One region of the Exiguobacterium sp. UBA3968 genome, then DNA from elsewhere that is predicted to be linked to it. Evidence: riboswitches for the same ligand, from Rfam matches in the RefSeq annotation. Region 1 holds a riboswitch; each other region holds the start of a gene.

Region 1 (7,720 bases):
TGTTGAGCTCGGTTCTACCCGCACCTGCTTTCGCTGAATCGCCACCTGCTCAACCGACGGCAGAAGTACAAACAGTCACAGAAACGACAGGAACGGCTTATTTGAAAGAGAATACCGCATTGCTACAAACAGCTGACTCTACCACTGTCATCCAACAACTACCAGCAGGAATGACATTCAAGACGCTCGATACGGACGGTGACTTCACTCGTGTCAGTTGGCAAGAAGGAATTGCTTATGTCGCAACAAGTGCGTTAACGCAAACAGCGCCTGTCTTCCAAAAACAAGCAACGTTGACTTCGAAAAGTCCACTTTCATTAGTCGCTTCACCTTTTGACTCCACCGTCGTGACGACACTTCCCGCTTATCAGCGAATCGATACATACGGCACTTTTGACACGTTCACACGCCTGAAATGGAAAGAGCAATACGTCTACGTACCTACGACACAACTCGAGCAACTTCCGAAATTGGTTGGAACACAGTACGTCAAACGAGCAACTTCCCTTTTCGTTGAGCCGAAGACGACAAGTACAAAGACAGCCGTCACTCAAAATCAAGCATTCGAGACATTCGGTACGGTGGGTACCTTTACGCGCGTGGCGACTGAAACAGGTTATGCCTTCGTATTGACGACTGATTTAGCAGATGCGCCGGTCGAAAATTATCCGGAAACAGGACTGCGTTATGTTAAACGAACAACTTCACTTTTCGTTGAGCCGAAGACGACGAGTACGAAGACAGCCATCGTTCAAAATCAAGCATTCGAAACGTTTGGGACGACGGGTACTTTTACGCGTGTGGCGACTAAAACGGGTTACGCTTTCGTATTGACGACTGATTTAGCTGATACGCCAATCGTGAACCATCCGGAAACAGGGCTACGTTACGTCCAACAGCAGACGACGGTCTATGCTACTGCGACTACGAAAGGAAAAGTCGTACAATCGCTTCCTGTGAATACTTCGCTTCAAACGTACGGCATCGAGGGTTCATTTACACGAATCAAACGAAACGACGAGTATGCCTATGTGCTGACGGCACATCTTGGGACACTAAAGTACTATCCGAAGACCGCACGCCTCTATGTTCAGCGCGCTACACCCATCTATTCGGATGCCAAATCTTCAAGTCCTATCTTAAAGCAACATCAAACGAATACTTTACTGACCGTTTACGGGACGAACGGTGTCTATAGTCGAATCAACTTCCGCGGGATTCATGCTTACGTCAAGACAGCTGATCTCGGTACTGGAAAAGTCTATGCATCAACCGGGACACGATACGCGAAACGCAACCTGTCTGTTTATACGTCGGCTTCGACGAGCAGTAAAACAGTCTATACTGTTAAACGGGCTGATCAATTGACGATTTACGGAACGAGCGGTAGTTACACACGCTTGAAAAAAGGATCGATCTACGGTTACGTCAAGACGACGGATCTCGTCACGAAAAAGCCGGATCTGTATGATGTCTCTGGTCAACGTTACGTGACAGAAGACGACGTCGTCATCCGGTCGCAGGCAAAACTGTCGGGTAAAAAAATCGGTACATTAAAAAAAGGTGCCTCGATCTCGATCTACGGAAAAAGCGGTTATTATACACGTGTCAAATACAAAAATACCTTTGGTTTCGTCGATTCGAGTCGTATCGGACTGAACAAACCGATGGCAAAAGCAAAAAAAGGGACGACGTTTTATGTTCATCTAGATCAAACTCCCCTCTTCTCTGCCGACGTCGCTTACAGTCGTCCGGCCGCTTATTTGAAGAAAGGGACGAAATTAGTCGGTTTGAAATCGATTGATGATGACTTTTGGCAAGTCCGCTTAGTCAGTGGTCAAACCGGTTATGTCCTCAACCCTTATATCAGCACGAGTAAACCCGATATGAGCCTGGCACAAAAAGCGATCGACCGGGCGAAAATCTATACCGTCAAACAGACGACATCCTTTTTCGCAAGTCCGACGAGCCCAAAAGGCAGTGGACTTGTTGAACAAGGCAAACGCGTCTATCCGCGTCACCGGGTCGGAAATTTCTATGTCATCCAATCAGGTTGGACACCTGTCTATCTTCCGGTATCCGCCGTGACGATCACGTCGGATAAACGAGTCGTCAAAAAGAATAATACGCGTGGTGAAAAGCTGATCCAAGCAGCCGTCCAGCATATCGGAACACCCTACACATGGGGTTCGCAAGATGCCGTAAACGGTGGCTTCGACTGTTCCGGACTGATTCACTATGCGACGAACCAAGCTGGAAAATACGGTGGTCGGACGAACGTTCGTGGCTACTGGTATGGTGCGTTCTTCACGAATCGCCGGACGAGCATCTCAAGTGGTAAACGCTCAGATATCGTCTTCTTCCAGAACACCTATACAGACGGTCCATCGCATATTGGAATCATGCTTGATAACGAACACTTCATCCATGCGGGTGGTTCACAGCTGCAAATCAATTCAATCTATGAACCGCGTTGGCAGGAGCATTTCCTCGGCTTTAAATCGATGTAATAAAAAAGACGAATCCGTCGGTTTCGACGGGTTCGTCTCTTCTTATCGCAACACGTCAGAAAGTCATCTCGACGTATTTCGCCACTTGTCGGTCCATCAAGTATAATTCGATCTGTTCACGGTAGGCTTTATAGTGGTCGGATGCGATATGCGCTTCAAGCGCTTCTTCGTCCCGATACACTTCATACAACATGAATTGATGCTCATCCTCGATCGATTGGTGCAAGGAATAACGTAAGCATCCTTCTTCTTTTTGTGAAGCATGATAGACCGTTTGTAAAATCGGGAAGACTTGATCCGCAAGTCCAGCTTTGATTGTAAGTACAGCATTGACGACGATTTCTCCCATGTTACATTATCCCCTTTCGTGATTACCTGTATCTGTACCCATTTTCGCGAAAAGACACACGTTAAAGGAGCTTGAACATGCAAACTCAACTTTTTGAAGCACTCGAACAATTCGAACCGACGATGATCGCGTTACGTCGCGATTTTCATCGACACCCGGAACTCTCTTTCCAGGAAGTCCGCACACCAGAACGGATTGCCGCCTTTTACGCAGAACAGGGAATTCCTCATCAAACAGCCGTCGGAGGTCGTGGTGTCGTCGCGACGATCGAAGGCAAACAGCCTGGTCCGACGATAGCGGTCCGTGCCGATTTTGATGCTTTACCGCTTCAAGAAGAGACGACGCTTGCCTTCCGGTCGATCCATCCCGGGGTCATGCATGCTTGTGGACACGATGGTCATACGGCGATCGTGATGGCCCTTGCTGCTACTCTCTATCCGTTACGCGATCAATTGCAAGGAACGATTCGGATCATCCACCAGCATGGAGAAGAGGTCTTTCCCGGTGGAGCAATCCAAATGATCGAAGCCGGCGTCCTCGAAGGGGTCGATGCAATTTTCGCGACACATCTCGAAAATGATTTACCGGTTGGCACGATCGGGTTCCGGGAAGGACATACATTGTGTGCGATCGACGAATTCGAAATCATCGTCCATGGTCAAGGTGGTCATGCCCAGGCACCGCATAAAACAAAAGATGCTCTCGTCGCTGGAGCGCAACTCGTCTGCAACTTACAACATCTCGTTAGTCGACGGGTTGATCCGTTTGAGCCGGCTGTTCTCGCAATCGGTTCTTTCCATGCAGGAACAGCACCAAATATCGTTACGGGTGAGGCACGCATTGTCGGGGAAATCCGAACGTTCAACGAGACACTTCGGCATCAGCTCCGGCAAGAAGTCGATCTTGTCGCTAAGACGACGTGTGCCGGCATCGGTGCTTCGTATTCGATTGACTTCACGACTGGTTACCCGGCGCTCTGGAATCACCCGGATGAGACAAAACTCGTTCAGGAAGCTGCTGCTTTCTTACCGGAAGCATCCGTCCGGGCACTCACACCAATGATGGCGGCGGACGACTTCGCACATTACTTAACACACGTCCCGGGTAGTTATTTCTTTACCGGCTCTGGCTATACGGACGGTCGCGTCAACTATCCGCAGCACCATCCACAGTACGAGATCAATGAACAAGCGTTGTTGATTGGTGCGAAGACACTTGGAGCAACCGTTTTACGTGCCTTAAATTCTAAGGATTGACTTTATTTCTTTGTGAATGGTATCATCACAACAATGATAACGAATGACATCAACTTCATATACCCTTATCAAGAGTGGACCGAGAGATCTGGATCGATGACGTCCCAGCAACCTGCGCATAGCAAGGTGCTACGACCAGCAAAGCGAAAGCTTTGGTTGATAAAAAGCGGCGACTCCTTTTGCAACCAAGCGAAGGAGTCGTTTTCGTTTTCTCGCTGTCAGACATACAATGGGGATTTCCCACGGAGAGGAAGAGACAGATGGAAAAAGCAACATTTGCAGGTGGATGTTTTTGGTGCATGGTGACACCATTTGAAGAATTACCAGGAATCGAGGGAATCGTATCAGGTTACATGGGCGGACACGTCGATAACCCGACATACGAGCAAGTCAAAACAGGAACGACGGGACACCTCGAGGTCGTCCAAATCACGTTTGATCCGAGCCTGTTCCCGTACGAGCGTTTACTTGAACTCTACTGGCCCCAAACGGATCCGACGGATGCAGAAGGTCAATTCCAAGATCGCGGTACGCAGTACGCGCCAGCAATCTTCTATCATACGGATGCGCAGCATGAAGCTGCGATTACTTCTCGTGACGCTCTTGCTGCAAGCAACCGTTTCAAACAGCCAATCGTGACGCGGATCGATGCCGCTTCTGAATTTTATCCAGCGGAAGAGTACCATCAAGACTTCCATAAGAAAAATCCAGAACACTACAAAAAAGATCGTGCTGCTTCTGGTCGTGATGCCTTCATCGAACAGGAATGGAAAGATACGACGACGGTCTGATTCAAAAAAATGTATATAAAAACAGGTCAGTAAACGTTAGTTTGCTGACCTGTTTCATTGTTATGGAAAAAGTAAGTCATGAAACACGTTCTAGTTGATCCTTTGCCTGTTGTTCCGGTGCCACGACTTGATACCGTTTCAAGACGAAGATGCCACACACCATGACAGCGAGACCGATGAGCTGACCAAACGATAAATCGATTTGCGGCAAACCGAACCAACCGAACGTATCGACAGCGAGGGCAAAGCTTAACTGCGAAATCAGAACGACAGAGATCGCGACGGACGGACCAAGCAATTGAATTCCACGCATGACACAAAAGACGACGCCAACACCTACGAGTCCACCGAACCAATAGAGTGGCGATACGTTTTGAATCTGTCCGATTGTTCCACCACGAAACAGAACATACGTGACACTTGCTCCGATGAAGCCGACGAAGAAAACCAGCGTCGTCGTCGCCCATGCGCCGAATGCATCACTCATCCGAGCATTCAATACCGTCTGCAAACTGATTAACATTCCAGCCAATACGGCACACACAATGCCTATTATCATGTTCGTTCCTCCTTACTCATAGCTGTTACCGTTCGCTTTCTCGCGAATCCGTTCCAAATCGACGATGATGATCTTGCCACGTCGTCGAACAAGGATCTCTTCCTCACACAACTTCGTGATAATCCGGTTAAGGTGACGATAACTCGTTCCAAGCCAGTCAGCGACGTCATGTAGATTCGACGTCCGCATCTCCTGATAAAACAAACTGTCACTAGCTTCGGACGCAATCGATAATAAGTAGCCTGCAAATCGCTCCTCGACCGTATAGAGTACGTGGTGCGACGCTGATTTCGAATCGGCATACCATTTCGCTGTAATTGTTCGTAGTAAAAATTGCAGAAAGACATTCGTCGTATTGTGCTCGCGTAAAATCGCATACGGCACGCTCAACACATCGACATCGGTCACCGCCTCAACTGTATTCAACACTTCTCGTTCATTGATGAACTCGGCGTCACCAATCACTGTCAGTGGTGTTTTGAATCGTAAAATCCGTTGTTTCCCTTCTGACGAAGCAGCAGAAATCTTGACCTTGCCTGCGACGATGAAGTACATCCGGTCGATTGTTGCACCGGTCGTACAGAGGAGTTCTCCTTTTCGGAAGGTTTCTTCACGCAACCAAGCGCGCGTCTCTTCCGTTAAAATCGTATCCAGTCCATATTGTTGGATGACGGTTTCCATGTTCGTTCCCTCCCTTTAGGCAAGTGAGAAAATCGCAACTCCTGCAAGCATGAGACCCACACCAACCCACTGACCACGATTTCCTTGTTTTTTTAAGACACCGAACCATCCTTTTAAATCAATCAGAAAGGCACATAAAATCTGCGCGACGAGTAACAAACACATCGCCCATGTCATGCCGAGTTTTTGGATCGCTGTGAGTTCCGTTACGACGACTAGCACGCCAATCAAACCACCGCTCGCATAAATCCACGGTAACTGACGGAATCCGCCGATTTTCCGATCTCGTACGAAGCTATAAATGACTAAACAACCCATCAGACCAACAAAGTGGACGATCAATACGGATAACCACGGTCCGACGCCTGTCGCAAGGCGCGCATTGAATATACCTTGCAGGGCGATGAACAGACCGCTCATCAAAGCAAACACGACTCCTTGCACGTCATCTCCTCCTTTAATCTCTACACTAGAGTAGACCTTATTTGTGCCTCACTTGAAAAGGACAAATGTCCCATTTTCAAAAAAACATGAAAAACCCGCTTTCCAAAAGCGGGTTTACGGGTCATCATTGTATGTTCATGTCGCAAAACGAGCAGTCGTCCGCTTCAGCTGTTCCTCTGCTTCCTCCATCATGCGCGTAAACAACTCAGCAACCGTTGGCACATCACGAATCAAACCGGCAACCAGTCCAGCGTTGACATATCCTTTCTCTTCATCGCCTTCAAGAGCGCCTGTAATATGATACGACTCATTCGTCTGATCGAGAAAAGCAGCAGGTGTCTTGGCTGTGAGCTGTTCGACGTAAGGACCATCAAGGACACGTCGGACAAATCCAACGGAGCGCCCGATGATGCGTGTATCGGTATCTGTCGCATCCGTTAAGCGCGATTTATAAACTGGGTGGACCTTCGCATCTTCCGTCGCGATCAACCGTGTTCCGAGCTGGACGCCGGCAGCACCAAGCAACAGGACAGCTGCTAGCCCACGCCCATCGCCAATCCCACCCGCTGCAAGAACCGGAATCTTGACCCGGTCGACAAGCTGCGGAATCAAAGTGAGGGTCGTCAGTTCAAGCGGGGAATTGATACCTGCCGCTTCAACTCCCTCCGCTACGAGTACATCAGCGCCTGCCTGTTCTGCCTTTACTGCCTGTTTGACTGAAGCGACAACAGCGATCGTTTTGATGCCAGCAGCTTGAAGTCGCTCTATGTATGGTGCCGGATTTCCTGCCGACAAAGAGACGACCGGAATCTTTTCTGCAATCGCGAGATCGATCAGTGCTTCCGTATAAGGAGATACACGAATCGCGATGTTCAAGGCAAATGGTTGCTCCGTCAGGGTTCGTGTCTCGTGAATCCGAGACGCTACTTCATCGACCGACAACGTACCGCACCCAAGCGTTCCGAGTCCTCCGGCATTCGACACCGCTGCCGTGAGTGCTGCATGACTAATGTTACCCATCCCTCCTTGGATCAATGGATAACGAATGTTGAATAGCTCACAAATCGGAAACATATCTTTCCTCCGTTCTCGACTCCCACCGCATGATATACTGACAGGGAATGAATAGT
Region 2 (7,720 bases), on a different contig from region 1:
TAGTTCACGAAAGAAATTACATACCTCCTGATGTATGTATGGAAGTATGCTGAATGCAGTTGAATTTATAAAGAATAGGTGAAAAACATGCCAACAACTGATAAAAAAGATAAACCTGAACGTTCCTATACTTTGGCTCAATTGAGCCAGCTGACATTAAAAGAATTATATGAAATCGCAAAGACGAAGAATGTCCCGCAATATCGGGAAGCCCGTAAGCGTGAGTTGATGTTCAAGATTCTAAAAGCACAGGCGGAATCAACAGGTCTTTATTTCCTCGAAGGGGTACTTGAAGTCATCCCTGGTAATCCACAAATGCAAAACGATGGTGGCTTCGGCTTCCTTCGCCCTATCAATTATTCCCAATCCTCTGAAGATATTTATATCGCCGCTTCTCAAATCCGACGCTTCAATCTACGTAATGGTGATGTCGTCACAGGTAAAGTACGCCCACCGAAGGAAAACGAACGTTTCCAAGGGTTACTTAGTGTGGAAGCCGTCAACGGCGAAGCACCGGATACAGCGCGTAACCGTTTGTTCTTCCCGGCGCTGACACCGATCTATCCGGATCGTTTAATGCGTCTTGAGACAGAGCCACGTCATTTATCGGTTCGTGTCATGGATATGATTGCACCAGTTGGGTTTGGACAACGCGGTTTGATCGTCGCACCACCAAAAGCAGGGAAGACGTCACTCCTCAAAGAAATCGCGAACTCGATTCAAGAGAATCATCCGGATGTCGAGCTGATCATTCTATTGATCGATGAGCGACCAGAGGAAGTAACTGACATCGAGCGTTCGGTTCCGGGAGCAGACGTCGTCAGTTCAACGTTCGACGAAACACCGGACAACCATGTGCGGATTTCTGAACTTGTCCTTGAACGGGCGATGCGACTTGTCGAACATAAAAAAGATGTCGTCATCTTGATGGATTCGATCACGCGTTTGACTCGTGCGTATAACTTAACAGTGCCGCAAAGCGGACGGACGCTTTCAGGGGGGATTGACCCAGCAGCGTTCCACAAACCAAAACGGTTCTTTGGTGCGGCGCGAAACATCGAACATGGTGGCAGTTTGACGATTCTTGCGACGGCGCTCGTCGAGACGGGATCCCGCATGGATGACGTCATCTATGAGGAATTCAAAGGAACAGGAAACATGGAGCTACATCTCGATCGTAAGCTGTCGGAACGCCGAATCTTCCCGGCAATCGACATTCGCAAATCAGGTACGCGGAAGGAAGAACTCTTGCTTCCGAAAGAGCAACTCGATGCGCTCTGGACGATTCGTCGGACGATGAACGAGTCGAACGAGTTCGTCGATACGTTCCTGCGTAAGATTCGCGACACGAAAAATAATGAAGAATTTTTTGCTGAACTTGAGAAAGAAAAGAAGAAGACGGTCCGACGTGCACCTGCTAAACCGCGTACCGTCAAGAAGGAAGCAACGACGGAAAAATAACTATTGCGACGCGTAAAAAAATCGTTTAGTATAGGAAGGTAACTTACTCTGGCTCAGCAAATGGACCAGGGCGGAAGGAGAGAAATCAACCATGAAACAAGGAATTCACCCTAACTACAACAAAGTAGTATTTATGGATTCAACGACTGAGTACAAATTCTTAAGCGGTTCTACTCGTTCTTCGAACGAAACGATCACTTGGGAAGATGGTAACGAGTACCCACTCATCCGTGTGGATGTGTCTTCAGACTCGCACCCATTCTACACAGGTCGTCAAAAGTTCAACGCGGCAGATGGTCGTGTCGATCGCTTCAACAAAAAATACGGCCGCAAGTAATTACTTGCCGGTTCTTAAAAAACAGCCTGCCTCCATTACGGAAGCAGGCTGTTTTTGTATAGACTGAATTGCGAACGGTACGTAAGGTACGTCTTTAAGACGAACGAGAAAGCAATCCCGCCGACGATCCCGATCAAGTACGGCATAGCATCTGGATGTGCCAAGATGTAGTCGACGACTTTATGGAACGAGATATGACGACCAACAAAGTAGCCGGCGCCCAAGAACACACTGACCCAAATCAAAGCACCTGTATACGCGTAACTCGCAAAAATGCGAAACGGCATTTTTGAAACACCTGCAAAAAAGGCAGAGAGTTGGCGAAGACCAGGTATGTAGTAACCGATGATCAAGACCGATTTGCCGTAACGACGAAATCCGGCTTCAGCGGAGAGAATGTGTTTTTCTGAGATGCGCATCTTTGGTCCGACGCGATGCAACAGGGGCATGCCGAGTTTTAAGCCCAGCACGTAGCTAATCGTCATTCCGATGCAACTGCCAGCGTAAGCGGCAAGAATCGTACCGAACAGCGGTAGATTGCCTTGATGCATCCAAAAACCGGACAGGACGAGCAAGGTCTCATCAGGAACCGGCAATCCCACGATACCACCTGCGAGAAGGACGGAAAGACCAAGGGCGCCATATTGGTGCAGAATGTCATGTAAGAGATGATGAATCGGGGACACCTTCTTTCGCGAGAATCTTCTTCTTTAGTGTACAGGAAATGGATGAAGGTTGGAATGAAAGGACAAAAATTCTAGGTAAAGAAAAAATGAATTTTGATTTCCGGAAGTCAACCCTTTTTCTCAATACCGTTTCGAGCTATACTCGTTAAAGTGACTATTTTTAGAGGACGGTGTCGGACGATGATGCATGTAATAAATCAGTACGGCTGGATCGAAGTAATTTGTGGTAGTATGTTTTCCGGGAAATCGGAAGAGTTGATTCGTCGTGTCAGACGGGCACAGTACGGCAAACTGCCCGTTCAAGTATTCAAGCCGGCAATCGACGACCGGTACCATGAAGAGCATGTCGTCTCTCACATCGGAAATTCCGTCGTGGCGATTCCAATGGCGACGAGTCGTGATCTCTATGCAGCAGTAGCGGAAGAAACACAAATTGTCGGAATTGATGAAGTTCAATTCTTTGATGATGAGATCGTTCAAGTCATCGAAGCACTTGCGCAAGACGGAAAACGCGTCATTTGTGCAGGACTCGATCAGGATTTCCGGGCAGAGCCATTTGGCAAGATGCCGGAATTACTGGCGCGCGCAGAATTTGTGACGAAACTTCAGGCGATCTGTCTCTCATGTGGCGATCCGGCTTCCCGGACACAACGTTTGATTGATGGAAAACCAGCGAACTATGATGATCCGATCATTTTAGTCGGCGCTTCAGAATCGTATGAGCCACGGTGCCGCCACTGCCATGAAGTGCCAGGAAAGCCGAAGCCGCTCCAAACGATGCAGCACCAAAAAGGATAAACAAAAAAGACGAACCGATGATGGTCGTCCTTTGATGTAACAGCTGTTCGCTTCTAAGTGAAGACGAATAGCTGTTTTTTTTTATTATCCCGTTTCCTGTGAGAAACGACTCGAGCGTTCGATGAAACGAATCGTCTCACGCACGATCAAATCCTGATCATGATCGAGGGTCGCGACGTGGTACGAGTTGAGGAGACAGTAGATTCGTTTATCATTCGTCCCGATATGCTGATGCAGGTAATCCGAGCTCGACGGCGGAACGACGTGATCGGTCGCCGAGTAAAGAATCAATGTCGGTAGAAGGATCGATCCAAGGCGTCCTTTCGTCTCATCCATCAAGCGGACGAGTTCGAATGCACAACGACTCGGAACGAGGTCATAGATGATTTCGAAAGCAGACCGTTTGATATCCGGTGCCCCTTCAGGTAAGTACTGTGGACCATCTTCAAACGACAGTGCTTCATAAGACGGAACGGAGAGAGCGGCATTGATCGTAATGATGCCTGAAAATGGAATCCCGTCAGCGGCGAGCGATAGTGCGAGCGTCGCGCCCATCGATTGACCGATGACGAAGACTTGATCGCATGTTTCTTGTAAACGTGCATAGCCGTCTTGCAGGCTCTGCTTCCAACATCGAGCAGTCGATTGTTCGAACTCACGGACGTTCGTCCCGTGACCACGCAAACGTGGAGCATAGACAGTGAATCCTTTAGCAGCAAATGCCTCACCGACGTCCCGAACACTTTGCGGGGTCGCATTAAAACCATGACAGATTAAAATGCCGATCGGTCCACCTTGAAGATAAAATGCTTCAGCACCAGTCAATACAGGATAGTTCATCATTACTATTTTTCCTCCATTCGTGAAAAAAACTCGTCAACGTCACTGCTTGGACGCCCACGAGTTTTTCACCGTATCATCCAAAGCCGCGCTTTGCTGGTCGGAGCACCTTACAGATTGCAGGTTGCCGTGAAGTCATAGAGCCAGGTCTCTCGTTCACTCTTGATAAATATCATATTGGAATTGTCGGATTAATCATTGAAACGATGGTAGCACGACCGAAAATGCCTTGTCAAATCGTTCTGGACGAATCGTGATTTGTTCTTTCAGCTAACTCATAACTTATGACTCAATCGATATGCGCCAAATGGATTATTTTTGCAAAGTTGGTTGACTTTTAAAGGTTCGACCCGTAATGTAAAAATTAGTTTTACGACATAAGCAACAACGCAACAACACACATACGAATTTCATACCGCAATACTTATCCAGAGAGGTGGAGGGACTGGCCCTACGAAACCTCGGCAACAGACTCATTATGAGCACTGTGCCAATTCCATCAGACAGATGTCTGAGAGATGAGTGGAGTGGATTCTGCCATTGTGCGGATCCAGGTCTCTTCTTGTTTCTCAAGAAGGGACCTTTTTTGTTGAATGAAGGGGGAAAACGGAATGATTGCATTTCATCAAGTCAAAAAAACGTACGTCACGAAGGATCAGACGATCGCAGCACTCGACGGTGTCGACCTGACGATCGAGAAAGGCGAAATCTTCGGTGTCATCGGCTTTAGCGGTGCCGGGAAAAGTTCATTGCTCCGCTGCGTCAACCTGTTAGAACGACCGACGTCAGGAACAGTGACGGTCGACGGAGAAGATTTAACACAACTATCACCAAAAAAATTACGCCAAGCGAAACAGCGGATCGGGATGATCTTTCAACACTTCAATCTATTGAATGCAAACACGGTCTTTACGAACGTTGCGAAACCACTCGTTCTCGCAGGTGTCAAGAAAGACGAGATTCGTCGCCGGGTGACGGAATTACTCGAATTCGTCGATCTTGCGGATAAGGCGGATCATTACCCGGATCAATTATCCGGCGGACAAAAGCAACGTGTCGGCATCGCCCGGGCACTAGCGACGCAACCATCCGTGCTCTTATGTGACGAAGCGACGTCAGCACTCGATCCTCAGACGACACATCATATTCTCCAGTTATTAAAACGCATCAATGCGGAATACGGGATCACCATTCTCTTGATCACCCATGAGATGGGCGTCATCCGGGAGATTTGTGACCGGGTCGCCGTCATCGAAGCCGGGAAGCTGATCGAGTCAGGAACAGTCTTTGATGTCTTTTCGAATCCGCAGACCGAGACAGCGAAAAACTTCGTCCGCTCCGTCATGCATGATGAAATTCCGGCATCAATTCGTCAGTTGATCGAGTCACGGAATGCGCATCCGATCTATAAGATTCATTTTCTCGGACATCACACCGGGCAACCACTCTTATCGCAAGTCGCAAAACGCTTCGACGTCGATGTCAACATCCTGCACGGTAGCATCACGGAGTTACAGGAAACACCGTTCGGTACATTACTTGTTGAACTGATCGGTGAAACAATCGAAGTAAAACGGGCCTTACAGTACATCGATCAGGCACAGGTGACCGTCGAGGAGGTGCTTGCTGATGCTAGTTAACTACAGTGATATCTGGACAGCATTTTTGCAGACGATGACGATGGTGTCAGTGTCGTTATTATTTTCAACTTTGATCGGTTTACCACTCGGCATCCTGCTCGTCGTCACCCGGAAAGGGGCATTGCTCGAGAACGTCCCGCTGTTCACATTCTTCAACAGTATCGTCAATATCTTCCGTTCAATTCCGTTCATCATCTTACTTGTTGCGATCATCCCGTTGACACGGTTGATCGTCCAGACGTCGATCGGAACCGAAGCCGCAATCGTCCCGCTCGTCTTTTACGCCGCACCGTACATGGCGCGTCTGATCGAGAGCTCGTTACTTGAAGTCGATAAAGGCGTCCTTGAGGCAGCAGAAGCGATGGGCGCGACACCGTTTCAAACGATTTTCCGCTTCCTTCTGCCGGAAGCACTCGGTTCACTAATCCTTAATTTAACGATTGCAACAGTCGGCTTGATCGGGGCATCAGCGATGGCAGGCGCCATCGGTGGTGGCGGTTTGGGTGACTTAGCAATTACGTACGGTTATCAACGGTTCGACACGAAAGTCATGATCATCACGGTCGGGATTCTCGTTATCTTAGTCCAAGGCTTACAGACGACAGGCAACATCGTCGCACGAAAAATCAGAAGACATTAATCAAGGGAGCGATTCAGCCATGAAAAAAGCAGTAGCGATTGGAGCAACATTAACGACGATTTTATTTGCCGGGTGCTCAGCATCAGGAGAAGAAGAAAAGACGATCAAGCTCGGGGTCAGCGGTTCAGACACTCAAGTGTGGGATTACGTCGCGAAAAAAGCGGAAAAGGAGGGCATCAAAATCGAGCTCGTCAAGTTCTCCGATTATGTCCAGCCGAACATGGCACTGGCTGAGGGTGAGATCGACGCCAATGCTTTCCAGACGATTTCCTACTTCAACGCCTTCAAGAAGGAACATAAGTTGAAGCTGTCGCCGATTGCGACGACCGTCATTGCACCGATGGGCATTTACTCAGATAAATATAAGGACGTCAAAGATATTCCAGTCGGTGGCAAAATCGCTGTTCCGAACGAAGCGACGAACATGGGACGTGCCTTCTTGTTACTACAAGAAGCAGGTTTGATCAAATTACCGGACGACTTCGACGGCAATGGATCGGTCGATAAGATCGTTGAAAATCCGAAGAAACTGAAAATCGTTCCGATCGTCGCTGGACAAACGCCACGCGTCTTACCGGACGTCGCTGCATCGATCATCAATAACGGTATTGCTGTTGACGCAGGACTAAATCCGATCAAGGACTCGATCGTCCATGAGAACGAGACAGCAAAACCATACATCAACATCATCGCGACACGGACGGAAGACAAGAACAAAAAAGAACTGAAAAAGATCGCGTCGCTTTACCAACAAAAAGATGTCGCGGCTTTCATCAAAAAAGAATATAAAGGTAGCTCGATCCCGACGTTCGTTCCACTAAGCGACATCGGCGAATAAATTCTAAAGGAGAGTGGATAGCATGACGACACCAGTACGCACGACATGGGTAGAGACGATTGAGCAGGACATCGAACAAAAACGGGAATCGTATCTTGAGACGAGCCACCGGATTCATGCGACGCCGGAAATCGGTAACGAGGAATTCTTTGCTTCGCGACTACATGCAGAGCGTTTGACGGCAGAAGGCTTTACAGTAGAACTCGGCGTCGCAGGGCACGAGACCGCGTTCTTCGCGAAGAAGTCAAGCGACCGACCTGGCGCGACAATTGCCTTTCTCGCTGAGTACGATGCGTTGCCGGGCATCGGACACGCATGCGGTCATAATATCATCGGAACGACGAGTGTCGCAGCGGCGATTGCGCTCAGCAAAGTGCTTGATGAAGTCGGTGGGAGTGTCGTCGTGCTTGGAACGCCAGCCGAAGAAGGTGGGCCGAACGGAAGTGCGAAAGGCAGTTTCGTCAAACACCAGTTGCTTGA
Region 3 (7,720 bases), on a different contig from region 1:
TGTATCGGTCGCTTGGCTTCGAATCGTACGCGATGGAACCGCGGGCGTTGAAAATCGATGGTACCTATCATGATGAAGAACTCATGTGGTATCGGTTCTAACACAAAACGACCGAAATTCAATGAGAGATGATCTCTTTTGAATTCCGGTCGTTTTTAAAATCAGTTTGCCCAATTTGGTTTGCTGAAACCTTTGAATGATTTTTCGATGACTGTGTTGAAGGCATCGGATTCGACAGCCGTCTTCAGGTCTTTTGCGACTTGTGAGTCTGCATCTTTCGTTTGGACAGCAATGAGGTTCCGGTATTGCTCGTCCATCGTCTCAAGTGCTAACGCATCGAGTAAATCGAATTTCGCAGCAAGCGCGAAGTTCCCTGGAACTGCTGAGACATCAACGCTTTCGATGGCACGTGGCAGTTGCGCTGCTTCAAGCGGCTTGATGACGAGTTTCTTCGGATTTTTGACGATATCTTTCTCTGAGACGGTCAGTGGATCGACATCTGGCTTCAGTTCGATCCAGCCTTGTTCTGCCAAGAGGTTCAGCGCGCGTGCCTGGTTCGTTGGATCGTTCGGTGTCGCGACTTCAGCGCCCGTCTTGACGTCGTCAAGTGTCTTCGCCGTTTTACTATATAGTCCCATCGGTGCCGTCGGGACAGTGATGAGTCCTTTAAGGTCGAGGTTCTTTTCTTTAGAGAACGTCTTCAGGTAAATCGAGTGTTGGAACAAGTTAGCATCGATATTGCCGCTACCGAGTGCGATGTTCGGTTGGATATAATCGCTGAACTCGACGATTTCGACTTTATAGCCTTTCTTTTCGAGTTGCGGTTGAATCGCTTGTTTGACCATGTCACTATAAGGACCGCTTGTCGCCCCAATTTTGATCGTCTTGTCTTTTTCATCAGCACTGCTGTCTCCGCATCCTGCGAGGATTCCTGCACCGAGTAAGGCTGTAGCTAAAAAGGCATATCGTTTTTTCATGATTCAACTCTCCCTTTGTATGTATGATTAGCGTTTATCTGTTTTTCGCGCCAGTTGATTGCCGAGTGCTTGAATGCTTTGGACGATGACGATGAGGACGACGATTGTCACGATCATGATGAGATTATCATAGCGATAGTAGCCGAAGCGGATCGCGAGGTCACCGACACCTCCGCCGCCGACAATCCCAGCCATCGCCGAGAAGCCGATCAAACTGATCGTCGTTAGCGTGATGCCCTGAATGATGCCAGGGAGTGCTTCTGGTAAAAGGATACTGACGATGATCCGTAACGGTTTCGCTCCGCACGCTTCCGCTGCTTCGATCAAACCAGGTGGAATCTCACGCAGTGATGTTTCGACGAGTCGTGCGAGAAACGGAATCGCTGCGACACTGAGGCTGACGGATGCTGCTGTCGGACCGATCGTATTATCAAGCAAGAACTTCGTTAATGGAATGAGAGCAACAAGCAAGATGATGAACGGCAAGGACCGGACGATGTTGACGACGAAGTCAAGGACACGTCGGATGGCAATGTTTTGAAAGAATAAGCCGCGGTCGGTGACGAACAGGAGAATCCCAAGTGGAATCCCGACGACCAATGCGAAGGCAAGCGAAATGCCAACCATCCACGCCGTCTCACCAAGTGCCTTCAACAACTCGGGTAACATCGTTTGTATACGATCAAGCCACATCCTGAATCACCTCGAGTGTATGAAGTTCCGCCGCAAGCCAGTCGAGGGCAGGTGCGATTTGATCGGAGGATCCCGTCAAGCTGACGATTAGGACACCAAAAGCGACGTCTTGGATGTAATCGACTTTTCCGTGCAGGATGCTGACCGAGATATCGTATCGACGGATGGCTTCCGACAACGTACTTTCACCGGTCTTCTCGCCCGTGAACTGCAGGCGGATGATCTTTCCCGGTGTCGCTTGCAAGATGCGTTCCGGTAGCTCGATCTGGAGTGCCGTGTCGACGTAATGTTGTGTCACCGGATGTTTGGCTTGACTGAACAAATCGTATGTAGAGGCGACTTCGACGACTTCCCCTTGCGACATGACCGCGACACGATGGCAAATCTGTTTGACGACATCGATCTCATGCGTGATGAGGACGATCGTCAATCCGAGTCGTTCATTCAAATCTTTCAACAAATCTAAAATCTGCAGCGTCGTGACCGGATCAAGGGCAGAGGTCGCTTCGTCACATAACAAGACGGTTGGATCATTCGCGAGTGCCCGGGCAATCCCAACGCGCTGTTTTTGTCCGCCGCTCAACTGACTCGGGAAGTTCGTTTCGAATCCTTCGAGTCCGACGAGTGAGACGAGTTCACGGATCCGTTCTGGAAAATCTGCTCGTTTGACGCCAGCAGCCTTCAGTGCGAAAGCAATGTTATCTGCGACATTACGCGACTGGATCAATTGAAAATGCTGAAAGATCATTCCTGTCCGCAAACGAAGTTGACGCAAATCTGCTTTTGACATCCCACCGAGCGAGACACCGTCGACCTTGACCGTTCCTTGTGTCGGATGCTCGAGACCGTTGATCAGACGAAGTAACGTACTCTTACCGGCACCGGATTCGCCGATGATCCCAAAGATTTCTCCTTTTTGAATCGTCAAATCGACATCCCGTAATGCGAAAATCGGGGTCCGGTCTCGGACGAACCGTTTCGTAATCTGTTTGAATTCGATCATTTGCTCATCTCCTTGTACAAAAAAAGTCGCTTTTTCCTAGTAGCAGAGCAACCAGAAAAAAGCGACGAAAGTGTAAGATTTCGTAACTTATCTCTCAGAATGAATCCATTCTGTAGGATGTGGCACCGTTCCTGATAGGTGGTTGCCGGACGTCGTTGGGCCTAATCCCTCGGTCGCTCTCGATAAGTAGTTATGCTGTTGGGATTTACTTTAACGGAAATGATTCCCATCTGTCAAATGTTTTTTCAGAATTATTCCGCAACAGGTGTCCGGAACAGGTTGAGCGTTCCGATTCGGTCGACGGCCTCCTCTAGCCGTTCGACGTCAGCAATTAAGCTGATCCGCACGTATCCTTCGCCGTATTCACCGAAGAATGATCCAGGGGTCACGGCGACGTGTGCTTCGTCAAGCAGATGATCCGTGAAGCTTTGGGACGTATATCCTTCCGGCACGGGGAGCCATACGAAGAAGGAACCGCCCGGTCGTGGTCCACTCCAGCCGATTGCATCGAGTTTCGTAAACAATGCATCGCGTCGTGTTTCATATAAGCTACTTAACTCACGGACACATGTTTGGTCACTCGTCAGGGCAACGGTCGCTGCATGTTGGATCGGTGTGAAGGCACTGACGTAGAGATGTTCCTGATACGTCTCGATGCTTGAGATGACGGACGGATTTCCGATCGCGAAAGCGATTCGGAAGCCAGACATGTTGAAGCGTTTCGAGAGTGAGAACAACTCGATTCCGACATCTTTCGCCCCTTCCGTCTGCAAGAAGCTTCGTGTGGAACCATCAAAGCTGATGCCACCGTAGGCTAAATCATGGACGACACAAATATCATGGGCATCCGCGAAGGCAACTGTCTGTTCGAAGGCTTGTGCTGTCGCTGTCGCACCTGTCGGATTACTCGGGTAATTGAGGAACAACATCCGGGCGCGCTCGACATCTGTCGTATCAAGTAAATCGTAATCCGGCAGGAAGTTATTTTTCTCAAGCAATGGAAGCGTAATCGGGTAAGCACCAGCAAGTGCTGCTCCAGACAGGTAATCCGGGTACCCCGGATCCGGGACGATGACACCTTCTCCAGGATTGACGATTGTTTGTGGTAAGGCGACGATTCCGGCTTTACTACCGAGAAGAATTGCGACCTCGGTTGCCGGATCGATCGTGACGCCGAATTCGTTCGCATAAAAGCTCGCGACGGCTTGCTTTAGAAAATCATGTCCACGAAATGGTGGATATTGAAGGTTTGTTGGCTCATCGATCGCCTGTTTCAAGGCGTCGAGAATATGTACGGGCGTCGTTTGATCGGGTGTTCCTTGACCAAGGGTGATGACATCATGTCCGGCAGCTTTCACAGCACCGATCCGGTTCGCAAGTTCAGCGAAAACGGGAGCAGGAAGCCGATCGATGGCGATGGATGGAGCGAAATGTTTCATGGATGTGTGCCTCCTTCGTAGTATTGTCGTCAAGGATAACGAATATTCAGTCAAAAGAAAAGAACTTTTTTGAAATTCAAAAAAATCGTCCAATAAACAGGTACAGATATGTGGAGCGGGAATAGAGAGTAGGGAGAGGAGTGAGGAGATGAAGCGAGCTAGCTGGAAAGAAGCAGTCGTCTATCAAGTCTATTGGCGCAGTTTTAAGGATTCGAATGGGGACGGCATCGGTGATTTGCGAGGTGTCATCGACAAGCTAGATTACATCGCATCGCTTGGTGTCGATATCGTCTGGTTAAATCCATGTTACCGTTCTCCAGACATCGATAATGGCTATGATATTGCCGATTATTACACGATCATGGACAAGGCGGGGACGATGGGCGATCTACAAGAGTTGATCACAGCGGCTCACGCACGCGGCTTAAAGATAATTCTTGATTTGGTCGTCAATCATACGAGTGACCAGCATGACTGGTTCCGTCAGTCGCGGGACCGAATCCACGACAAGGATGATTGGTACATCTGGAAAGATGGAACGAAAGAGACGCCCCCGAACAATTGGCGGTCGTACTTTGCGCCGAGCCCTTGGACATGGAGTGAAGAGCGCGAACAATATTATTTCCATTCTTTTGCGAAAGAACAACCCGATTTGAACTGGGAACAACCGGCTGTCCGGCAAGCGATCTACGACATGATGAACTGGTGGATCGCTCAGGGGATTGACGGTTTCCGGATGGACGTCATCAACTTGATCAAAAAACGTTCGCTTGAGGATGTCGTCAATCCGTTTGATCTATCGTATCTCGGAAATCAACCAGGTGTGCACGACTTCCTTCAGGAAATGCATGCGAACGTCCTTGCCGGGAAAGACTTGTTCACGGTCGGTGAGATTCCGTTCGTCGGTCCGGAAGACGGTCTGTTATATGTCAGTGAAGAACGTGAAGAACTTCGGACACTGTTTCACTTCGAAATCGCGGACGACATGGAGGCGATGGATCTTTTACGTTTCAAGGAAATTCAGAAACGATGGTATGACGTCTTGTATCCGTTAGGCGTCAATTCACAGTTTCTCAACAACCACGATCATACGCGACAAGTGACTCGCTTTGGCAGTGAACGATACCGAGTCGAGAGTGCGAAACTACTCGGTTTGATGTTGCATACATTACCTGGCATTCCATACGTGTATCAAGGAGAAGAGATTGGGATGACGGGGATTCGCTTCTCGGATCCGTCGCTCTATCAAGACGTCGCCTTTCGCAATCGATACGAAGAGCGCGTCGCTGGCGGCGAGGATCCGGAGGTCGTACTCTCGTCAATGCAGTTACTCGCACGCGATAATTCCCGCACGCCGATGCAGTGGGACGGTACGCACGCGGCAGGCTTTACGAGTGGGAAACCGTGGTTAGCGGTCAATCCGAATTACACGGACATCAACGTCGCACAAGCAGAAGCCGATCCATCATCCGTACTTGCCTTCTACCGAGCATTGATTCAGATGCGAAAGGATCATCCAATCATGGTCTATGGTACGTATCGCGACTTAGCTCTTCATGATCCGTATCTCTACATCTATGAGCGGGAACTAGAAGGAGAAGTGTGGCGGATCGTTCTCAACGTGCATGACGAACCGATGCAAACTGCCTTCGTTTTATCACAAGATAAGTTGCTTGTGTCGAACTATCCAGATATCTCGGATGAACTACGTCCTTATGAAGCACGTGTATATCGATATACTGTTACAGAACAGAATTGAACTACTGGACGAAAAAACATCCGCGACGTGTCAGGAACGCGTCGCGGATGTTTTTTCGTGTGTTATTTGAAAGGTGACGATTTTTTCGTCTGTAAGACTTGCGTGAATCGATCGACGGCTTGGCGCATCTCGTAACTTGGTCCAAGGATGAGGGGACCATGTCCGACGGCAAGAATATCTGGAGACAGTTCCGTTAATTGATCGGCGGAGCGAAGAGCAACGTCCGGATCCCATGTCGCAAGTGCTGGGAACGGAAATTGCCAACGGACGTCACCGGAGACAGCGAGTCCCCCTTGTGTCTGAAAGGCATCTCCGGCGATTAGCATCCGACTACCTTCATGCCAAAGAGAAATCGAACCAGGTGTATGACCTGGCGAGGCGATGACGCTGAGGCTACCGACTTGTTGACCACTTTCGAGCAAACGATCTGGACGTGTTTTGATGTTTTTCGGAATACCGCCTTTTAAAGGAGTCGTTTCGCCTTCGCGTAGCGTCTCGTCCCCACTGAGCAATGCGGCATCACGGTAACTGATGCAGACTTGAGCGAGAGGAAAGGCATTCGCAAGGAAATCGAGCGAGCCGACATGATCGGCATGTGCGTGTGTCAGGATAATTGCGCCGAGCGGTTTTTCTTGCTTTCGAATATAGTGATAAAGCGCCTTTGCGTTGATTCCGAGTCCGGCGTCAATCAATGTCAAACTGTCTGCTTCTTCAAACAGGTAGCAATTGACCGGGAAAAAGGATGGGGTCGTCTGCAATTGGTGTAAACGTTCGATGATCGTGACACGCATCGGCTTCACTCCTTCAAAAAGTAAATAGACTTCTTCTTTAGTATCGTCTGTTTTTGAATAGGCGTCTAGACGGATTATGTGTAAAAAGAGGCACCATCTATTACTAGATGATCCCTCCCATGCTAATTATTCAAATGTCACAGCGAAGACAGCACCGGCATGTGGTGCATCATCTCCGTTGGCAGCTGTCGTGACGAGTAATCGATCTTCGTAAAAAATCGGACATGTCGGATTCGAGACAGGGAAGTCGACATGATCCAGTTTTTCGCCCGTCGTAAGATTCCAACGTGTGATACATGATCCGGCGTAATGTGCGATCCAAGCATGACCTTCAGCATCCTTCGTCATACCATCCGGGAATCCTTCTTCCTCTTCGAGATCAACGGCGACGCGTTTATTCGAAAGTGGGGCATCGGGAGCGTAGTCGAAGGCATAGACTTTTTTTGTTGGTGTATCGATATGATAGAGCGTCTTGCCATCTTCTGACCAGACGAGTCCATTGGAGTTCGTCAAGTCTTCGTGTAAAACATCGATGGAACCGTCATGACGCAGACGGAACAGCCCAGCTGTTTTACCGTCTTCTTCATTAATGCTACCAGCGACATATTGTCCGGTCGGATCGAGCTTACCATCGTTCATCCGATCAGAATCCGGTAATGACAATTGATGTTCGAGAGACAGATGACCTTCCTTGAGATCGAACGTGCCAAAGCCATGTGCTGATGTGACACGCAATAAGTCCGGAGCGTCCGTCAAGGCAATCGATGTAATAGCGCTTGGCAACGTATATGGTTTAAGTGCTTCTGTAACAAGATCATATGAAAAGAGCAGTTGATTCGGAATATCGACGAAATAAAAGCGTTTTGTTTTTGCGTCGTAAACAGGGGATTCACCTGTCTTGCAGGTGATATCAATGAATAGGGAAACGGTCATGAGTACTCTTCCTCCTAAGCGGACGGCTCTACATGCTGTCCAAGTAATAACAATTTAGTATACCTGTTTTGATACGCAATCAAACCTAAGTCAAGGTGTACCCTCGCATCGACTTTGGGAAAAGA
Region 4 (7,720 bases), on a different contig from region 1:
GGGCATTTTTTCATGAAAACCTTTAAATTATGCACATTGCGCATTTTAATGGACGAGTCAGGACGTGATACGACGATTCCCGTCGCCATTCAAGACGGACTAACGGTCAGTACCGAACAAACGGCACAATGGGTCGCAGAAATCGTCGTTCCTTCGAGCGATCAGCCGATCGTCGATGAATTGTTCACAAAACATTTACGTGCTTTGATTGAAATCACGATCTCACGACCCGATAATGACCCTGCCGCGATGATCGTCACGCCTCTTGAACGGACTGCCTTAAGCGAACACGTCTCCTATGTCTTCACTGGTAAGATGGTCATGATGAAGAATGATTTATCCGAATCGATCTTACGTGAAGTCGTCGAGGATGGATTCGCTGGTGAGGAACTCGTCCAAGAATACAAGGATCGTCGTTCAAAACGCGGTGCACATATCACGAGTATCGCTAAAGAAACATTTAAACAGTATCTAGCAGAACATCCAGAAACACCGATTTCTTAAGGTTTTTCGACTTCGTCCGTGATGTGATCCGCTACATTGATTCGATCAATCGTATAGTGGTCCGTATATTGGATATAATTCGCACATGCATTTTTCAAAGGTGTCCGGTAACTGAATGTCTCATCAATCGACGATAAGGCTGCTTTGATCGTATGCGAGTGACAGACGATTAAGATTCGTTTCCCCTCATACGTTCGTGTCACTTCCTGTAATGCTTCGAATACGCGATCCTGAATCGCTTGTTCCGTTTCAAGACCCGGAACACGTTTCGTATCGTTCGCTTGAACAGCTTCATAAATCGACGCAACCGGTTCACCGGAAGCAGCACCAAATTCACGCTCAACGAGTCGGTCATCGGTCGCTGTGATCGTCAATCCGACCGCACGTCCGATGATTTCTGCTGTCTCAACAGCGCGAGACAACGGGCTTGCTAGCAAGACATCCCACTTTTCATTGGCTAGATAAGCGGCGCTGAGTTCCGCTTGTCTTTTTCCTGTTGCATTCAACGGGATATCTTCTCTTCCTTGGATTCGTTCATTTAAGTTCCAATCCGTCTGACCATGTCGCACTAAACAAATTTCAGTCATGTCTCTGTCTCCTTCATTCAAGAAATATGACTGATTGTATCATGTTTTTCATCGGGAAGTTGTCGCGGTGGCAATAACAACACCTGACAAGTGAAGCGTTCAATTCGTTCGAGCAGTCGTTCAATTTTCAATGGATTTTCTGTCTGTGCAAAACTAGCAAGTGAGTGGGTACCGTTCGGAAAAGAAAACAAACGGACATCAGCTCCGACATCGGCTCCTTTTTCAACGAAGTGAAGAGCTTGGGAAAACGGAACGATTGGATCTTTTTTGCCATGCAGGAGCATGATCGGTGGGGCGTCTGACGAGAGATGCGTCACAGGTGAAACGTGAGTCATGAGCTTGCGCCATTCTTCCCGTCCACCTTTATAAAACTTAATGTGAGCGATCCAGGTCTGAATGAAAGTAAACAATAAAAAATTCGTCGGTGGATATAAGGCAATGACACCACTGATCAATGGCATGTGTCGTTCATCGCGCTCACCAACGAAAGCAGATGGGGCAAGTGCCGTCGTCAGCATGAGTGCAGCTCCGGCTGAGTCTCCCCATACCATCATCCGTCCTCTTAAAATGCGAAGATCTTCTGCTTCTTTGTTCAAAAAGCATAAGGCATCCCGTACATCTTCGAGATTATCCGGAAAATAACTGCCTTCTTCAAACAGACGATAATCGATACTACAAACAGCAACCCCAAGTTCAAGCAGGCGATCAACGATCGGGCTAAAACAGAACAGATCCTCGCGCTCTCCACGAACGAATGCGCCACCGTGCGCGTAGATCGCGACTGGAAACGGTCCTTCCCCCGGCGGATAATAGAGATCGAGTTGTAAGGTACGGTCTCCCACTTGTTTGTAAGTGAGTGTCCGCGGTGCGAGTTGTTTTTCTGTGATTGGCAAGGCGGGTTCAGTCCACCGAAGTAATGCACCGTAATTGTTCCAGATACTTGCTCCCGCAGCTGCCGTCGTTAGTAGTGCAGCTCCCCCCATTAGCCATGCAGTTTCACGTTTCACTTGATCACCTCCAAAAGACGTATCAATTCCTTCATTTTATTATCCTTTTACCCCGTTTTAAAAGAAGTCGAACGTCTCGGTATTCGTACTTGACGCTTCTCAAACGTTCCGCTATAGTGAAAAAGTCCAAATCGGAATAATTACGTTTTAATAACGGAGGTAACATATAATGAAAAAAATCATTCCTGCTTTAACGGTCGCATTCGCGAGCGCAAGTATCCTCGCAGCTTGTGGATCAAACACCGATTCATCGACTTCAGATGATAAAAAGACGGAAATCTATACATCGACGTTCGCAACAGCTGCCATTGCCCGTGAAATCGGTGGTAATCAAGTCAACGTCAAGATGATCGTCCCACCTGGAGCAGATCCGCACTCCTATGAACCGACGTCAAAGCAACTCACTGAGATTGCCAAAGGTGACCTTTTCCTTTTGACAGGTACGACACTTGAACCCTATTCAAAAAAAATCCAAGAGAGTCTAAAAGGCACGGACGTCCGGTTCGTCGAGACGAGTAAGGATGTCACTTTGCTGGAATCGGATGCTACGCTTCACGCACATGAAGAAGAGGGACATACAGAAGATGAGCATGCGCACGAAGAAGCAGGGCACGATGATCACGCAACTGATGAACATGCGCACGAAGAGGAAGAACACGATCATGGAAAATACGATCCACACGTCTGGCTTGATCCTGTCAACGCCAAAGCAATGGCACGTTCTATCACAGTCGCCTTATCAAAAGAAGTACCAAAAGACAAAGCAACATTCGAAAAAAACTTGAAAGCGTTCGCTCAGCAGGCTGACGCACTCGATAAAGAGTTCAAGCAAGCCGTCGCTGACGGATCAAAAAAAGAACTTCTCGTCACACATGCAGCTTACGGTTACCTCGCCGAACGATATGGTTTCACGCAGCTTCCAATCGCCGGAATTTCCCCTTCCGATGAACCCTCACAAAAGCAACTGGCTGCTTTAGTGAAAGAAGCGCGGATGCATGATTTGAAATACGTCGCGTTCGAAGAAACGGTTTCACCAAAGGTTGCGCGTGTCATCCAAAAAGAAATCGGAGCTAAATCCGTGACGATCCATAACCTCGAGTCGGTGACGAAATCGCAGCAAAACAGCTCGTATTTTAAGTTGATGGAAGAAAACGTCCAGACGTTAGAACAGGCACTTCAGTAAAGTACAGTTGACACGCGTTACTCAATGCGGTACGGTAAGAAACGTGTTTTACAACAATTGAATGACTTCTTTTTATCGCGAGAAACGGAGGGACTGGCCCAATGATGTTTCGGCAGCGGACGATTTGATTCGTACTGTGCCAAATCCAGCAAGCGAAAGCTTGAGAGATAAGAAGAGCGTCTTTATTTCATAAAGACCTCCTTCTTTCTTGCGAAGGGGTCTTTTTTTGTATCTTTGAGAAACGAGGTATCAACAATGAAAGAAACGATTACGCCTAACAAATGGGCACTTCTTCCGCTCGTCGTGTTCCTGGTCCTCTTCATCGGAGCCGGTATCTTCTATGACGATTTTTACAAATTTCCGATTCTGATCGCCGCTTTGATCGCGTTGATCTTTGCTGCAATCATGACGAAAGGATCGATCAATCAAACGGTCGAACGTATCGCAACCGGTGCCGGAAATCCTGATATCATGATCATGGTCTTCATTTTCTTATTAGCCGGTGCGTTCTCTGGAACAGCGGAAGCGATCGGCGCAATCGAAGCAACTGTCAATGCTGCTTTGACGTTCTTACCTCCTTCACTCCTGATGAGTGGGATATTTGTTATCGCAGCATTCATCTCGATGGCAATGGGTACCTCGACAGGAACGATTGCCGCACTTGCTCCAATCGCCTTCGGTATTCATGAAGCAACAGGTATCAACGTTGCGATCGCAGCAGCGTCAGTCGTTGGTGGTTCGATGTTCGGTGATAACTTGTCGTTCATCTCGGATACGACAATCGCTGCCGTTCGGACACAAAAAACGAACATGCGCGATAAATTCCGGACGAACTTCATGATCGTTCTCCCGGCTGCCGTCTTAACGGTCATCTTACTCGCGTTCGTTTCTGGTTCTGGCGATGCGGCAGCAGCTAAAGCATTCGAGTTCTACAAATTAATTCCGTATCTCGCCGTCATCGTCCTTGCACTATTTGGTGTCAATGTCATTCTTGTTCTCGTCGGTGGCACATTGCTCACTGGAATCATCGGTATGATCGACGGTAGCTTTGGCTTAAGTGGGTTCGTCCTTTCGATGTCTGAAGGAATGATGGGCATGGCAGAGATTTCCATCTTGACACTCCTCATGGGTGGTCTCGTCAGTTTGATCACGTTCAATGGCGGAATCGCCTACTTGAAAGAGACGTTGACGCGCAAGATTTCACAGCGTCGCGGTGCTGAATTCAGTATGGCAGCACTCGTCAGTGCGACGAACCTCGCAACGGCGAACAATACGATCTCGATTCTCGTCGCTGGACCACTCGCGGCTGAAATCGCTGATACGTATGAAATCGACCGCAAGAAATCAGCGAGTATTCTTGATATCTTCTCTTGTGGTATTCAAGGCATCATTCCGTATGGGGCACAACTGCTGATCGCAGCAGAGTTGACGAAGACAGCTTCACCAGAACTGATTCCGTATCTGTTCTATCCGTTCCTGCTCTTCGTCTGTGGATCGATTGCCATCATCTTTGGTTTCCCACGTCCGAAAAAATCAGTTGCTCAACAGGAAAAAATCTCTTCTTAACCAACGACAGGTCCGATCATGGTGATCGGACCTGTTTCATTATTTTTTCTGCTTCGCTTGTCGTTCTAAAATCAAATACGCGATTGCTGGAAGTGGAAACTGAAGGAGTCCCGCGCCTCCCCATACCCACGGGTTACGTCCTGATTTTCGTGCACTGAAAAATAGGCTAACTGCTTGCGTGACCAACAAGGCACTAATACTAAGCCAAGCTCCCTTTGATAGCTTTTTATTCTTTTGAGCCATCCTTTCTCCCCCTCTTTCTGACATACGGTCAGATGTGATGAATTCTCTTTTATTTTAACCCATTCTATTCCTCCATGAGCATGGAAACGGACGGTTTCGTTCGTTCGTGCTAAACTAAACGAGCAAATCTAAACTACGTTTTATGAGGAGGAGTAACACATGCAATACGCAAAACTTTCAAACGGTATTACGATTCCCCAAATCGGATTCGGTGTCTGGCAAGTAGACGAAGAAACAGAAGCACCCGCTGCTGTTGCTGAAGCACTACGTGTCGGCTATCGTCATATCGATACAGCTGCTGTCTATAAAAACGAGCGCGGTGTCGCAAAAGGAATCAAAGAAAGCGGCGTGAAACGTGAGGATCTCTTCTTAACGTCGAAAGTCTGGAACGATGATATTCGTGCCGGTCGGACGAAGGAAGCATTCGCAGAATCGCTCGAACGTCTCGAAACAGACTACCTTGACCTCTACCTGATCCACTGGCCAGTCGAAGGCTATATCGAAGCGTGGAAAGCAATGGTTGAACTTTATGAAGCAGGCAAGATCAAAGCGATCGGTGTCTCGAACTTCAAGGAACATCACCTCGATACATTGGCAGAAGAGGGCTTGATGGCACCAATGATCAACCAAGTCGAATTGCATCCACAATTGCCGCAACACGAACTGCACGAATACTTGCAAGATCACAACATCCAAGTCGAAGCATGGAGTCCACTCATGCAAGGGAAATTCCTCGAAATCAACGATTTCAAGGAAATCGCAGAGAAGCATGGTAAGACACCTTCACAAGTCGTCTTGCGCTGGCACCTCGACAACGGTATCGTTGCTCTTCCAAAATCCGTCACACCAGAACGCATTGCAGAAAACTTCGACGTCTTTGATTTCCAACTCGATGCCGATGATCTTGAGAAAATTGATCGTCTAGCAACGGATGTCCGCCTCGGACCGGATCCAGACGAAATCGATTTTTAATCTAAAAGTTATTGTAAAAAGAGTGATTTCCATGTGAAGTCATCTTGATTTAGATGAACGACAAGAGACCCGTTTCCAGTCGACGACTTGGAAGCAGGTCTCTTTTTTATAGATGGTACTAGTCATACGTAATAAATTAAAATCGTATCTTCCGCTTCTTCTGCCTTTTGAAAATAGGCACGCAGATCGGCGAACTGCTCCCAGACATATTCGAATTCGCCCGGTATTCCAGCTTCATCATGAATCGAAGCGAGTGCCCGTTGATCGAAGTTTCGCATCACTTCAGCGGAAATGATCAAAAGCGGTAAAGGAAGAATACCGACGATTGCCGCTTTTTCCTCATTGACGATCAACTCTTCACCAATGATCGCTCGCCCTAGATTATAGTGCGTGTCCTGATCAATATAGATATCGATTTGATTCATCAAATGGTAGATGGCATTCGTTTGTTCGAGGGCAAACAATTGTTCATGGTCGGGTTGTGTCTCATGAATGAATAATATCCAGTCCATGATGATGTGGGGATCGTTTCCGAACGACTCCCAGACCGCATCCGTGACGCGGACGAAATGTACGTTTTCCATTCTCCCCCTCCCTTCTGTACTCTGTATTCCCTTTTTAAATTCGTTCTATACAAAAAAAGAGCCAGATTTCTCTGACTCCCTTTTCCTTAGATTGCTTTTTCGTCTTCTTTTGATTCCTGCCATGCTTCAAGCGTATCTTTCCCTGGCAAGTTCGGAATTGAATCCGCATAGAAACGCGGCTCTTTCCCTGCTTTTCGTTGTGTCACATAATCATCGAGGGCAAGCTTCGCAATTTTTGCGAGACGGAAAATCGCATACAGATTGACGATCGCCATTAGTCCCATGAAGATGTCCGCTAAAGCCCACACGAGACTAGCCGACTCGACAAGTGAACCGAAGACGATCATGACGAGGACGAGTACGCGGTATGCCATCATGACTTGTTTATTTTCACGGATGAAGTTGATGTTCGATTCACCGTAGTAGTAGTTTCCGACGACGGAACTAAAGGCAAAGAGGAAGATGGCGAGTGCCATGAATCCTGTCGCAAATGATCCAACTTGCGACGCAAGTGCCCCTTGCGCTAAATCAATACCGGCTAAGGCATCTCCATTCGCATCTTTTGTCGGAACACCACTGACGAGAACAATCATCGCTGTCGCCGAACAGACCATCAACGTATCAACGAAGACCGCGAATGATTGAATCAAGCCTTGTTTGACCGGGTGGGAGACTTCAGCCGTTGCTGCTGCGTTCGGTGCCGAACCCATACCGGCCTCGTTCGAGAACAAACCGCGACGAATACCATTCAGAACGGCCGCCCCGATTGCTCCCCCTGCTAACGTCTTAAACTCGAATAACCCTTCTTGGAAAATCAATTTAAAGACGTTCGGTAATACTTCAAGATTCGTCACCATGATATACAGGGCAATCAGGATATAACCACCTGCCATGATTGGAACCATGAACGAAGCGACTGTCGCAATACTACGAACACCACCAAAAATGATCAGTGCCGTCAAGACGACCAATCCGACCGTAATCCACATCTTATCCACACCATATTGACTTTGCAGTGACAAGGAAATCGTATTCGATTGGACAGAGTTGAAGACAAAACCAAATGAGATCGTG

The links. Region 1 has a riboswitch for S-adenosylmethionine ahead of msrA (peptide-methionine (S)-S-oxide reductase MsrA). Riboswitches for the same ligand answer to the same signal wherever they lie in the genome.
Region 2: linked by a shared signal. The riboswitch ahead of B3S86_RS12295 (alpha/beta hydrolase) and the one ahead of msrA (peptide-methionine (S)-S-oxide reductase MsrA) in region 1 are both predicted to bind S-adenosylmethionine.
Region 3: linked by a shared signal. The riboswitch ahead of B3S86_RS11485 (methionine ABC transporter ATP-binding protein) and the one ahead of msrA (peptide-methionine (S)-S-oxide reductase MsrA) in region 1 are both predicted to bind S-adenosylmethionine.
Region 4: linked by a shared signal. The riboswitch ahead of B3S86_RS12835 (Na+/H+ antiporter NhaC family protein) and the one ahead of msrA (peptide-methionine (S)-S-oxide reductase MsrA) in region 1 are both predicted to bind S-adenosylmethionine.

What each region holds. Positions count from the first base shown of each region.
Region 1 is NZ_DGCW01000004.1:35,818-43,537, forward strand. Features, by position in the region: gene B3S86_RS00380 (SH3 domain-containing C40 family peptidase) at 1-2,510, shown strand, start outside; gene B3S86_RS00385 (putative quinol monooxygenase) at 2,566-2,859, opposite strand; gene B3S86_RS00390 (M20 metallopeptidase family protein) at 2,937-4,115, shown strand; SAM riboswitch class I at 4,178-4,281, shown strand; gene msrA (peptide-methionine (S)-S-oxide reductase MsrA) at 4,376-4,906, shown strand; gene B3S86_RS00400 (DMT family transporter) at 4,983-5,465, opposite strand; gene B3S86_RS00405 (Crp/Fnr family transcriptional regulator) at 5,478-6,146, opposite strand; gene B3S86_RS00410 (DMT family transporter) at 6,162-6,590, opposite strand; gene B3S86_RS00415 (NAD(P)H-dependent flavin oxidoreductase) at 6,726-7,664, opposite strand.
Region 2 is NZ_DGCW01000005.1:2,057,349-2,065,068, reverse strand. Features, by position in the region: gene rho (transcription termination factor Rho) at 88-1,461, shown strand; gene B3S86_RS12310 (type B 50S ribosomal protein L31) at 1,553-1,798, shown strand; gene B3S86_RS12305 (DedA family protein) at 1,834-2,484, opposite strand; gene B3S86_RS12300 (thymidine kinase) at 2,668-3,282, shown strand; gene B3S86_RS12295 (alpha/beta hydrolase) at 3,367-4,125, opposite strand; SAM riboswitch class I at 4,193-4,294, opposite strand; SAM riboswitch class I at 4,544-4,647, shown strand; gene B3S86_RS12290 (methionine ABC transporter ATP-binding protein) at 4,734-5,762, shown strand; gene B3S86_RS12285 (methionine ABC transporter permease) at 5,752-6,402, shown strand; gene B3S86_RS12280 (MetQ/NlpA family ABC transporter substrate-binding protein) at 6,422-7,240, shown strand; gene B3S86_RS12275 (M20 family metallopeptidase) at 7,263-7,720, shown strand, end outside.
Region 3 is NZ_DGCW01000005.1:1,881,944-1,889,663, reverse strand. Features, by position in the region: gene B3S86_RS11500 (GNAT family N-acetyltransferase) at 1-101, shown strand, start outside; gene B3S86_RS11495 (MetQ/NlpA family ABC transporter substrate-binding protein) at 162-977, opposite strand; gene B3S86_RS11490 (methionine ABC transporter permease) at 1,005-1,670, opposite strand; gene B3S86_RS11485 (methionine ABC transporter ATP-binding protein) at 1,660-2,673, opposite strand; SAM riboswitch class I at 2,758-2,862, opposite strand; gene B3S86_RS11480 (aminotransferase class I/II-fold pyridoxal phosphate-dependent enzyme) at 2,925-4,112, opposite strand; gene B3S86_RS11475 (alpha-glucosidase) at 4,261-5,871, shown strand; gene B3S86_RS11470 (MBL fold metallo-hydrolase) at 5,934-6,662, opposite strand; gene B3S86_RS11465 (SMP-30/gluconolactonase/LRE family protein) at 6,789-7,595, opposite strand.
Region 4 is NZ_DGCW01000007.1:12,306-20,025, forward strand. Features, by position in the region: gene B3S86_RS12815 (YwpF family protein) at 13-504, shown strand; gene B3S86_RS12820 (histidine phosphatase family protein) at 501-1,091, opposite strand; gene B3S86_RS12825 (alpha/beta hydrolase) at 1,109-2,098, opposite strand; gene B3S86_RS12830 (metal ABC transporter solute-binding protein, Zn/Mn family) at 2,268-3,281, shown strand; SAM riboswitch class I at 3,351-3,455, shown strand; gene B3S86_RS12835 (Na+/H+ antiporter NhaC family protein) at 3,537-4,847, shown strand; gene B3S86_RS12840 (hypothetical protein) at 4,887-5,090, opposite strand; gene B3S86_RS12845 (aldo/keto reductase) at 5,250-6,062, shown strand; gene B3S86_RS12850 (YfbM family protein) at 6,185-6,646, opposite strand; gene B3S86_RS12855 (alanine/glycine:cation symporter family protein) at 6,733-7,720, opposite strand, start outside.